DNA from 4 places in the Trichocoleus sp. Lan genome. Region 2 is predicted to be linked to each of the others. Evidence: predicted binding sites of a transcription regulator. Region 2 holds the regulator's gene; each other region holds the start of a gene.
What was found. Region 2 encodes NtcA, which controls nitrogen genes in cyanobacteria. Its sites were predicted from a motif close to TTTGTANNNNNNNNTACAAA; they were not measured.
Positions count from the first base shown of each region.

Region 1 (3,062 bases), on a different contig from region 2:
GATTTCTGAGATATTCATCTCCACGCCATTCGTGCGGTAATTTTCGCCTCTTCCTTCGTGAAATCGCTCTCGGCTGGGTCGTTCATTCGACCACAGAATCGACTCAATTTCTGAAATGGTATCTTCATCTAAGTGGGTCATCTTCAGTTGAACTGGACCTTTCCCAGAGTTCAACTCCTTCCAGATTTCCAGCATCATCTGACCGCTCCAGTAGTCGCAACTGATAAAGCGGTGCCCTTCAGCATTGGCAGTGTAAGCTCCAAACGGACTAGCGACATAGGCGCAGGCGGGACCGTTATAGTCCTTCATCAGAGGGTTAATTTGAAAACACTCGATATTGGTGAGTTCTGCGCCTGCATGATACGCCATTGAGTAGCCGTCGCCAGCATTGGTAGGGTTTTCGTAGGTGCCATAGAGATAGCCAGAGGCAGGTAAACCCAATCGTCCACAGGCTCCTGTACACAGAACGACTGCTTTTGCCTGAATCACGACAAAATCGCCGTTTCGCACGTCAAACCCTACCGCTCCAATGGCACGTCCGTCTTTAACTAGAACGCGAGTCGCCATCACCCGATTTGTGACTTTAGCTTTGTGGCGCTTAACTTGTCGGGTCAAAATCTGTTTGAGGTCTTTTCCTTCAGGCATCGGTAGCACGTATTTACCCACGCGATGCACTTGCTTTAAGTCATAATTCCCTTGAGTATCTTTTTGGAACTTCACGCCCCAGCTTTCTAGTTCTTGAATGACTTCAAAGCCTAGTTTTCCGGTTTGGTAGACGGCTTTTTGATTGAGGATGCCATCGTTGGAAATCGTAATTTCGCGAACATATTGCTCTGGGGTAGAATTACCAGGAATGACGGCTGTATTGACCCCATCCATACCCATTGCGATCGCTCCACTGCGACGGATATTCGCTTTTTCTAAAATCAGCACTTCTGCGTCAGGATTTGCCTGTTTTGCTTTGATGGCTGCCATCGTTCCCGCAGTACCACCACCGATGACAAGAACATCGGTCTTCATCCATTGAGTATCCACTCTTGACTCCTCTTCAGTTAGCAAAAACTTTTATAACTTTGTACGAATAAATTCACTAAGTCTGCTTTTTTACCTTTTTTTATATTAGAGAAGAGAATTAAAAGTTACAAGCTTTTTTGTAACCAAAAATACCATCTATTCATTCGCGTTTTTTATGATCTTATAAATTAGCTTTATTCATTCATTAAGCTGTAAAATGAAAATTTCAATTTGGGGGATTAGAGAACGTGGAGGTTTATCAAGTTAAAGTATTTCTGGAGGTAGCTAGGCATCTCAGTTTTACTGAAGCCGCTGATGCTCTAAATCTGACTCAGCCTGCGGTCAGCGCCAAAATAAAATCCCTGGAAACTGAACTAGGAACTGACCTGTTTTATCGTCTTGGTCGTAAGATTCAGCTAACCGAGGTGGGACAGTTTTTATTGGAGGAAGGGCCAAGACTGATTGAGGTTGAAAATCAATTGTTTGCCAAAGTCGAAGAAATCAAAAAAGGCAAATTTGGCAATCTCAAAATCGGCTGCACAGCCGCGATCGCTAATGGATGGCTACCTGAAATTCTCTTCCAGTACCGTCAGCAGTATCCTGGGATTCAAACTCAGTGTGTCGTATTTGATTCGGCTGAATTTCTCTATCGAGCTATTACCAGCAGTCAGATTGATATAGGATTTTCAGATATTAGTTTTGCAGAATTTTCTGAAATTTCAGCAACCCCAATTGCTCCCATTCACTATTCTTTAGTGGTTGCGGCGAACCATCCTTTAGCGAATCAAAGCTGGTTGAGCTTAAAAGAACTGCAAAAAGAGCGATGGGTGATGCTAAATACTGGCTCCCCTAGCCGTTTAGTGTTTGAATCTCGGCTAACTGAATTAGGGATAAATTTTTCGGATTTCGCTCAAGTTGAAACTGTTGATACTCTCAGTTTGATGCGAACCTATATGATGCAGGGTGATTATTTAGGATTTGCTTCTAACTTTGAATTTAAGTCTGAATGTCAATCGGGAATGCTTGTTGCAATTCCCCTGCAAGAATTTGCCTTATCCGGTAATGTTTTCCTAGTGTTACCCAAACGATTAAGCCAATCTGCGATCGCAGACTCATCATCGCAAAATCGGCGCTCGCGCAACTCAAACCCGATGCAAAAATTTATTGCTCTGGTTGAGAATGGTCAAGAGCAACAGCACGCCTCTGTTCGCCCTCATTCAACCCCAGTGCGTTTGCGATCGCCTAACCTAATCATTCGTTCCAACTCCCTGCAACATCCTGAGACAATTGATCTAGCGATCGGGATTCAAAACAGCACGATTCCAACAGTAACGGCGGGCTTAGTGATTCAGCGCTTAGGCTTGCTAGAACACTTCTTACCCAGAGAAGGGCGATACAGTTCCACGCAGTATCGCATTCATTGGTGCGATTTTTCCACAGGAGCGCCGATTATTCAAGGATTGCACGCCGGAAAATTAGATATTGGCGTTTTAGGGGATTATCCCTTGTTACTGAGTGCTATCCAGCAAAATAATTCCGGTAGTGAAACTCGACAGACGCGCCTGGTTAGCTTTGTTTCAACGAATCCCGATGGTTCCTGTAATGCCGTAATTGTTCCCAATAAGTCCAAACTGCAAAGTATCGAAGACTTACGAGGAGGTGTGATTGCGGTTCCTTTCAGTTCTTCGGCACATGGGATGGTGATGCGATCGCTCAATTCTGCGAACTTACTTAACGAGGTTAAGCTTGCTTCCTTAGAGAACTCCAACATTACTCAGCCCTTTGGTTATTCCATTCAAGCAGATGGGTATGCTCATTTTGCTCCCTTTCACGATATTGCCTATCGTCAAGGCAAGTTTCGTTATTTACCAGGTGACAATTTGAATGTGTTACCGGCTTTTCATGGTGTAGTGGTGAGTGCAGAGTTAGCAGAACAGTATCCGGAAGTTGTAATCGCTTACTTAAAAGCCTTAAGCGCCGCCCAATATTGGTATACTATTACGCCCTCAGCGCTTTCTCTGATCAGCCAGTGGACAAACCTGGATGCC
Region 1 is NZ_JAMPKA010000002.1:146,908-149,969, forward strand. It holds gene NDA03_RS02165 (fumarate reductase/succinate dehydrogenase flavoprotein subunit) at 1-1,035, opposite strand, end outside; gene NDA03_RS02170 (LysR substrate-binding domain-containing protein) at 1,263-3,062, shown strand, end outside.
Region 1: NDA03_RS02165 (fumarate reductase/succinate dehydrogenase flavoprotein subunit) is a predicted target of NtcA. The motif match lies at 1,151-1,170, and genes of this name have one in related genera.

Region 2 (3,062 bases):
TCGCGTGCCTGCATCGCAGATGCTCACTCAAGAAAATAAAGTTAAGTTTATTATCCTACGTTACTGAGCATCTGGGAGACGCGAAAGCCTTAAAAATGCAAAATTAAAAATTAAAAATTAGCAGAATCTTTGCTTTTTAATTTTTAATTTTTAATGTTTGATTCTTTTTACATCCCCATAATCTCGTATCCCGCATCGACATACAGCACCTGACCTGTAATGCCACTTGCCAAATCGCTACACAAGAAAGCAGCCGCATTTCCCACTTCTTTCTGAGTTACAGTGCGTCGCAGCGGTGCTACTTCCTCAACGTGATGGATCATATCCAGGATGCCACCTACCGCCGACGATGCCAAAGTGCGGATGGGACCTGCCGAAATTGCATTCACGCGAATATTCTGTGGACCTAATTCAGATGCCAGGTAACGGACACTCATTTCCAATCCAGACTTGGCAATTCCCATGACGTTGTAGTTGGGGATCACCTTAACGCCGCCTAGATAAGTCAGCGTGACAATGCTGCCACCTTCTGTCATCAGTGGTTTTGCTGACCCAGCAAGTTGCACCAGAGAATAGGTACTAATTTCTAGAGCTTGGGTGAAGCCAGCGCGGGTAGTGTTGCTAAAATCACCTGATAAATCTTCCTTGTTCGCAAAAGCAAGACAATGGATCAGGATGTCTAGCTTGCCCCACTTATCGCGGATGGCGTCAAATGTAGACTGAATTTGGGTCTCATTCTGGACATCGCAGGGTAAAAATAAGCTGGGGTTGAGGGGTTCTACCAACTCTGCCACTTTTTTTTCAAAGCGGCCTCGGTCGTCTGGCAGGTAAGTCACTCCTAGATTCGCACCCGCTTGGTGCAGTTGCTGAGCAATCCCCCAGGCGATCGATCGATTGTTGGCAATGCCGGTGACAAGGGCGTTTTTTCCGGTTAAATCTAGCATAAATGTCGATTTTGAAGGCAATATTAGAGGATATCCGATTTAGGGGAGTATTCAAGATCGCGATCGCCCGGAGCAAGGCTGTCTAGTACGGGTAAGGAGCGTGCCTCCTTACTCACCATGCATCCCACCCGATAGCGCAGATACTGTCAAGATATCAACATTTTCCGTCATAATCTTACTTGCCTTGAGCAGGGAGAGAACTAAAGAAGGTAGCCGGGGAAACTACTTTAAAATTTTGTATCAAATAGCACAAAAACCGCTTGGAAGTCAGTTTATCTGTGTCTAATGTCAGAAAACTCTCATAGTTGTTTTGCTATGGTTAAAGTTCCTCCGACAGAAAGTTGCAGAAGTCTGTAGGGCAGCATTTAGGAAAAAGGAAGTGGCAGTGACGCAAGATAGACCGCTAGCAGCTGTGTTCCGTCAACTGGGAGGTGGGGCGTTTCCACCCGTGGTGGAAACTTTTGAGCGGGGCAAGACGATCTTTTTCCCAGGAGACCCGGCTGAACGGGTATACTTTTTGCTCAAAGGTGCAGTAAAGCTGTCTCGCGTGTATGAAGCTGGGGAAGAAATTACCGTGGCGCTGCTGCGAGAAAACAGCGTTTTTGGAGTACTGTCCTTAATTACAGGGCATCGTTCGGATCGGTTTTATCACGCTGTAGCATTTACGCCAGTGGAGCTGCTTTCGGCACCGATCGATCAGGTAGAGCAATCGCTCAAGGATAATCCGGAGCTATCGATGTTGATGCTGCGAGGGCTTTCTTCGCGCATTTTGCAAACAGAAATGATGATTGAGACATTAGCTCACCGAGATATGGGATCGCGCTTGGTGAGTTTTCTATTGATTCTGTGCCGTGATTTTGGCGTTCCTACCGCCAATGGAATTACGATCGATCTGAAGCTTTCTCATCAAGCGATCGCAGAAGCAATCGGCTCCACCAGGGTAACTGTCACCCGCTTACTGGGAGATTTGCGGGAGGAAAAAATGATTTCTATCCACAAGAAAAAAATTACGGTACACAACCCAGTTACACTGAGTCAGCAGTTTACTTGAAAACAGCTAGAGGCTCTCGTCAGGTTGTAGGTTAGGTTGTTGGTTAAAACGGCATGGTAGCGCGAGCAGGTTATCCAGTTTTAACATTTAGTCGGGAGTTGAGTTAAAAGGTGTCAGGTTTTAAGCGGATAGTTTTCAACCTTCCAACCTTTAACCTTTCCGATTTCACCTTCGATCTTTAATTCCTGTTAACCCTTTCTCTAGCCTGCGATGCGATAGGCTGTAACTGGAATGACTGTAGCAGACAATGACCGACAGTGCGCTCTTCCTGATTTTGTCTATTTTAGTGTTGGGAAGCGTCATCGCAACGGTAGGCGATCGCATTGGCACGCGCGTGGGAAAAGCACGCCTGTCGTTGTTCAATCTGCGTCCCCGCAAAACAGCTGTTTTGGTAACGATTCTGACAGGGCTAACGATTTCTGCCTCAACACTAACAATCATCTTCGCGACCAGCGAACAATTGCGGATTGGAGTTTTTAGACTCCAAGAAGTGCAGAAAAAACTCAAGACAGCAAGTAAGGATATTGCTAAAGCGAACGAGCAGAAACGGAAAACCGAAAGCGAACTTGCTAAAACCGCCGCCCAAAAAGAGCAAGTAGAGAAGGAACTCGCTCAAGCTCGCACCCAGCAATCTGTCGCTCAGCAGCGCTTAGATGCGATTAATCGATCTTTGGCAGCTGCGCTGGCTAAACAAGGCCAGACGGAGGCGCAACTAAATCAGACTCAAAGCGAACTGACCCGGGTTGCCAGCAGCTTTCAGCAAACCCAAAAACAGCTTACATCTGTCTCAGGGCAAGCCAAGACGCTACGTTCCGAAATCCAACAACTTCAAGCAGAACGCCAAGAACTCCTCCAGCAGCGAAATCAAGTCAGAGCTGAAATTACTGAATTCAAAGCGAAAGTGACTCAGCGCGACCAAAAAATTGCCCAGCAAGACCGAGCAATTAGCCAACGCGATGAGCAAATTCTCAAGCGGGATCAAGCCCTTGTCGAACTTGATGAGAAACTTGCTGCCTTTCGGAAGAGCCTGAGCGATCGCGATGAGCAAATTGCCCAGCGAGACAAAG
Region 2 is NZ_JAMPKA010000003.1:147,809-150,870, forward strand. It holds gene hisB (imidazoleglycerol-phosphate dehydratase HisB) at 1-14, opposite strand, end outside; gene fabI (enoyl-ACP reductase FabI) at 168-944, opposite strand; gene ntcA (global nitrogen regulator NtcA) at 1,324-1,995, shown strand; gene NDA03_RS03695 (DUF3084 domain-containing protein) at 2,243-3,062, shown strand, end outside.

Region 3 (3,062 bases), on a different contig from region 2:
TCGTCCATCGTCATTGGCGGCATTGCGAAGTACTTGGTACGCACCACTTCTGAGGGGAGTTCGGGGGTGCGAGAACCAATGAGATCCTCTGGCACTGGCTCTTGTTCTACCACAATGCCAGTCTTCATTTGAGTCTGAGTCTTCTTATCCAGACGCTTTTCTTTATATTTCCGGAGTTTGCGGGCAATTTTATCGGCAACTAGGTCGATGCTCGCGTAGAGACTCTCGCTACTCTCTTCAGCACGGATTACTGTACCGTTCGCAAAGATAGTCACCTCAGCGGCTTGTTTTGGATTTATCCGGGGATTGCGAGCCACACTAAGATGCACGTTTACTTCGCTCGTCAAACTCTGAAAGTGGCTGACTGCCTTGTCAATTTTTTGATTTACGTACTCACGAATCGCGTCGGTAATTTCAATGTTTTTGCCGTGGATAACAAGCTTCATACCGGATACTCCATGCTGTACCGTTGTGATAATTTAGAAAGCTCAGCAGAATTGCGGCTTTCTCAGTAGCGATCGCGTTCCCGTTTTTTGGTGTTAGCAAACGTTGAACGGAGCCAAAACTTTGAGCAGTAGCAAATTTTTCCCGATTTCACACTGTTGCTAGGATGTTCTTGCTGGCAGTCCCTCAGCTAGAGGGGTTGTCAGCAGCCCTATCGCAAATAAGCAACTGCCGATGTTCTTGTTTAGGTTTCCTAGGGTGCTATTTAACTAATGTACATTCCCCAGCTTGGTTGCGATCTCCAAGTCTATCTTTGGGGTTATTTTGAAGAGGCATCCTCCCTCAACACTTGAGGTTATAACTTCAACACTAGCACTTTGTATTCTAGAGAACTTATGCCTTTGACTTCTCTTCAGAATCCTTTGCATCTTTTGACATTTCTTGATTGCAGCAGATTAATTATGCAAAAAATATAAGTCAAATTACTGTTGATTTTTGCCATGATTTTAAGTAAGTCTGAAAGTTCTGCCGGAAATGCCTCGGAGCAACTGCGCCAACTCTGGTTATACAATCGGGGGCAGATGTCCTATTCGGCAGCTTGGGACTGGCAGCGATCGCTGGTTTCCGAACGCATCAACGATCCTAGTCTGGCGGATGCCCTGATTTTGCTAGAGCATCCGCCGGTTTACACGCTTGGGCAGGGAGCCAGTCTAGAATTTCTTAAGTTTGACCCCGCAGCAACCGACTGGGAGGTTTTCCGAGTGGAACGGGGGGGTGAGGTAACATACCACTGTCCGGGTCAGCTGGTGGGTTACCCAATCCTGAATCTGCGCTATTACCAGCAAGATTTGCACTGGTACTTGCGGCAGTTAGAAGAGGTATTGATTCGGGTGCTGGATGTTTACGGGTTAAAGGGCGATCGCGTTGCCGGAATGACTGGCGTTTGGCTGGAAGGCTGTAAGGTAGCAGCGATTGGCATTAAGGTCAGCAAGTGGATTACCATGCACGGCTTTGCCTTAAATGTTTGTCCCGACCTTACCGGATTTGAGCGCATTGTCCCCTGCGGTATTGCTGATAAGTCGGTTGGCAGTCTTGCCCAATTCGTACCCGGAATTGACTTGCACCAGGTGCGCCAAGAAGTGGCGAAAGCCTTTGCGGAAGTTTTCCACGTTCAGCTAATTGTGCAAAATTGCTAATTGTTTATTGCTGTTTAGTCTTTATTGAGCGTATTGACCTGCAAAAAACTATCTAAGTCAGCGTAGGAGCCTGCATAGGTCACGGTGGGCACTTCATAGCCCTTTAGATTGACGATATATTGCTTAAAACCAGTCTCTTGCTTTGCTAAAGAGATGAGATATTCGTGAGTGGTTTCTCCCACAGCAATATCCAGACCCAGTTGCTTGGTGGCAGATTCCAGACGAAATGCCGCATTCACCGTATCCCCAATCGCGGTGTAATCGGGGCGATCGCCACTACCCGTGTTCCCAACCATTGCAAAACCCGTATTAATTCCTGCCCCAATTCGCAGCGGAAAGGGCACGGGATATTTATTACTCAAATCCATTGTGATTTTATGGAGGGCGCTCACTGCTTGACAAATGTTGAGCATATCCTCATCGGTCACTCCTTGGGGTCCATGAAACCAAATCGCCATGACCGCATCGCCAATATATTTATCAACCCAGCTGCCATACTCTCGGATGATATTTCCTGCATGACGGAACCAAGTACCAATCACCGCCGATAATATTTTTTCATCTAGTTGCCGGGTGAGAACTGTGAAGTCGCGGATGTCTACCACCATGACTGACATCAGACGGCGTACGTGCAAAGTCGAAGTGAGCGTATCCTTGTCCCCGCTTGGTAATGGCTCATTGTTGCGGTTGGCGGTAGGACAGTGAAACTCTAGATCCGTCTGACCAAAGGTAAGGCGATCGCCATTGCGTAAAGTAACTGGAATACTGACTCGTCTGCCATTAACAAAGGAGCCGTTGCGACTTCCTAGGTCAATTAGGTAGAACTCGCCGGTTTCGGTACACTGCAACATTGCATGGTTGCGAGAAATCCAACGATCCGGCAACACAAAATTGTTGTCGTCACTGCGACCAACTGTCCAGCAGTTACTACTTACCAAGGGGAGATAGCGATTGCCGGACTCGGTACGAAGGAGTAAGTAAGGAGTGGGTCGCAAAGTCACCACAGGCTAGAGAAGCAACGACGCATCGTATGGAGTGGTTAAATTTTAGCTTTCTTCTGGAGCTTGATGGGTAATTTGGGAACCTTTGTAACTAGATGTCCCGACATGAATAAATTTTTCAGGGGACACTTTCAAGATATTTTTAAGCCATAGTAGCAGCCAGCCAAAACAGACCGTCTACCAAGATTGTACTCAAAACGGCTCCACCAAAGGCCCACCAATGCAGCTGGCGCGATCGCAATGGTACCAGACCAACACCTAATAGGACTCCGAGAAGCACGAGTGCCCAACTGATTCCCCAGGGGGTGCTGACTTGAGCGATCGCACTTTGAAAAACCAGTGATGCCTCGCTTGGTGCAACTTGCATGACGGTTCGCCAGTGTGGAATCAAACCAGCTAAGTAGAAGTATATATCTGTTAC
Region 3 is NZ_JAMPKA010000009.1:139,990-143,051, forward strand. It holds gene raiA (ribosome-associated translation inhibitor RaiA) at 1-446, opposite strand, end outside; gene lipB (lipoyl(octanoyl) transferase LipB) at 945-1,640, shown strand; gene NDA03_RS10465 (FHA domain-containing protein) at 1,655-2,644, opposite strand; gene NDA03_RS10470 (DUF3120 domain-containing protein) at 2,784-3,062, opposite strand, start outside.
Region 3: lipB (lipoyl(octanoyl) transferase LipB) is a predicted target of NtcA. The motif match lies at 821-840, and genes of this name have one in related genera.

Region 4 (3,062 bases), on a different contig from region 2:
TCAAAAATTCTAACGCCAAGCCAGAAGCTAGTCTCGATCCTGATTCTACTGGTGGTGCTGGAGGTTTAGATTTTTATTGTGAAACTCCTTATCCGGTAGTAGGAGAGTGTAAGGCTACCAAAACTGACACTGTAACTGATGGAACTCCTGCACAGCTTGTTAAGCTGGGATATAAGCATCTTCAGCAGCAATATGACTCTTGTATCAAGATAATTCTAGCGGCTGGTGAATTAAATAAACACGCTAATAAAACTGCTACCGGAAACCAAATGAATGTACTTCGCCCTGAAACCTTGCAAAAGCTAGTTGAACTGAAAGCGAAGCATGAAGGCTCTATCAACTTGTTAGAGCTAAAACCTTGTTTAGAGCAAGCCCCATTTGGCGAGGATGCTGACGATAAAGTTAAACTTTATATTGACAAGGTATGGCAAAATATCAGATTGCGATCGCATCTAGTCCAGCTTGTAAAAAATTACCTGCAAAACACAGGTTTAGATAATGCTGGAGTTGAAGCTTTACATGGCGCATATTTTGGCTCCCATCCTCCTCAGCCATTAAAAACTGAGGAAATGCACGATATTCTGATTGAGCTTTCCTCACCTTTAACGGGATACTTGGGGCGAAAAAAAGGGGGTGATGGGAGCGATCGCTTCTATTTCCTCCGTGACTTGCCAGCCGCATAAGCTTTATTAGTCAGGACAATGGCAGGTATTCGTTGTATAGCATCTTTGGCGACTTCCTCTCTTCTTTCCGTCTCTGTCGTAACAGTCTCCATCGTCCCGACATTCTAATTTTTCCTCACAGATGGTATCGCGGGGAAAAACTCCAACATCTTTGACAGAAACTTCCGCTGTAAAAGTGCCTTGTTCAATTATTCTTTCTCCTTCTTTAATTTCATACTCAAACTTATTTTCGCCTTCTAAAACTGCAAAAGTACGAGTTTGATGGCTATTTCCCAAACTCAAATCAACCCCTTGAGAATATTGCCCTTCACTGTAACCTCTGCTCGTGTAGGGATAAGGATTACTCTTCATGCCCTGAGTCACGTTCCGGATTGTCACTTTCCTTTTCGGTGCGGGTGGAGTTGATTTAGAAACAAACTGAGCTTTCCTTGTGCCGGGATTCATTACAGTTCCCGGACATTGTCCGACATATTCAACTCGCTTAAATTGAATTTCATTGACATCGAAATTATTGCCGTTACTTACCAGGAACTCCGCCCCGTTTGCATTTGCCCGATTCACAAAAACCACAACCAGCACGAAAGCCGCAATGATTAGAATGGCGGTTCTTTTGATTAAAATTTGTAACGCAGAAAAGCTTTTGGGTTTCATAATTTTTCTTGGCACCACTAAAATCGAGTTGTTTATCCTTCTGAGGAGGTAGACGAAGTTTAATACTTCCGATAGAGGGTTCTTGACTAATTTTAGTGTCGTTGATGAACCATTGATTGTTTCCCGATTTGTACAGCTACTTTTCGCTTCTCCCGGCAACTAAATCAAGTAAAGCAATAGGCATCAGCAGCCAGTAGAGTCTAGTTGGACGATTTCCCAGCGATCGCTCAAAAGATTTTCTTAAAATCTCTTAAAAATTGACACTTTAAAAGGAAAAATGTAAAAATAGATACAGAAATAAATTAGCTAGTTCACCACTGACTGAGTATTCATAGCCGTCAGTGGCTCTGGGGAATAAAAGTAGAGCGCGATCGCGAAGCAGCGTGCCTTGCTTAGTCACAAATACTCAGGAAACTCAATCGGAGGCGAAACTTATGAAACTCTCTTATCGCGGCGTCAGCTACGAAAAAACTTCACCCACGCTGGAAGTAACCGAAAGCGAGATTGTGGGGAAGTATCGGGGACAGACTTACAACGTTGCATATCCCAGACATATTGCAGTTCCCGATGCGATTGTTAACTTGAACTATCGGGGAGTCCCCTACTTCATCGGCAAAACCGGCACGACTAGGGATGCTCTAGAGAGGCAAATCTCATGTGAAGGGATGGCATCTCTAGGCGATCGGAAATTGCCAACCGATACAAATCGGCGAAAAGTGTTGGATAACGCCGCTAAAAGTCACTTAGCGAATATCCACCGCAGCTTGGAACATCGGATACAAGTCGCTAAAGCCAAAGGTGACGAAAATCTAATTCGCCTTCTAGAAGCAGAGTCGAAGCAACTGACATTGTGCCTCTAGGAGTTTCCGGAATATCTGGCGGTGCTTGCGGTTGAGTCAGCAGTAACTGCTGACTCAACCGTAAAGAGTGAAGGAGCGCACTCCTCCCCCTTTAGGTGTAAAATCTTATCTAAGCACGAAATCTTCAAAGCTGAAGACGACGGATTCCTGGTTTATAAAGCTACGTGGGCGATAGAGAGCGATCGCCCTTTTTTTATGGGAATGTATCCTGCCAGATCAACCGTTACGGGTAAGGGTAGTTGCAGCGAATCCTACAAATTTTATTCCATTTTTTCACAATAATTAATAAAGTTGATCTGCGACTTAAGTAGTAGCGCCATACCTTGTGTTGACTTCTACCTATCGAGGGCAAAAGCGTGTGAATCGCATCCTCCCGATTGAGAACACAAAAGCGATGCGATAAAAGCGCTACCGCCCCCAAATTTTGCTGAGATTAGGAGACTTAAAAATGCTTGAATCTTATCGTCAACACGTCGCTGAGAGGGCGGCACTCGGAATTCCACCACTGCCGTTGGATGCCCAACAGACTTCTCAATTGTGCGAATTGCTGAAAAATCCTCCCACGGGTGAAGAAGAGACGTTGTTGGAATTGCTGCGCGATCGCATTCCTCCAGGCGTCGATCCGGCTGCTTACGTGAAAGCTGGCTTTCTCACCGCTGTCGCCAAAGGCGAAACCATTAGCCCTCTAGTTACCCCCATCTATGCAGTAGAACTGCTGGGAACAATGGTAGGTGGTTACAACGTGCAATCGTTGATAGATTTACTCAAATCTGACGATGAATTGGCATCAGCCGCCGCAACAGCTTTAAGCAAAATCATGCTGGTGTATGACGCCTTCCACGATGTCTTGGAATTGTCCGAGACGAAT
Region 4 is NZ_JAMPKA010000017.1:58,773-61,834, reverse strand. It holds gene NDA03_RS16220 (DUF1802 family protein) at 1-683, shown strand, start outside; gene NDA03_RS16215 (hypothetical protein) at 690-1,334, opposite strand; gene NDA03_RS16210 (DUF4278 domain-containing protein) at 1,769-2,194, shown strand; gene acnB (bifunctional aconitate hydratase 2/2-methylisocitrate dehydratase) at 2,643-3,062, shown strand, end outside.
Region 4: NDA03_RS16210 (DUF4278 domain-containing protein) is a predicted target of NtcA. The motif match lies at 1,611-1,630, and genes of this name have one in related genera.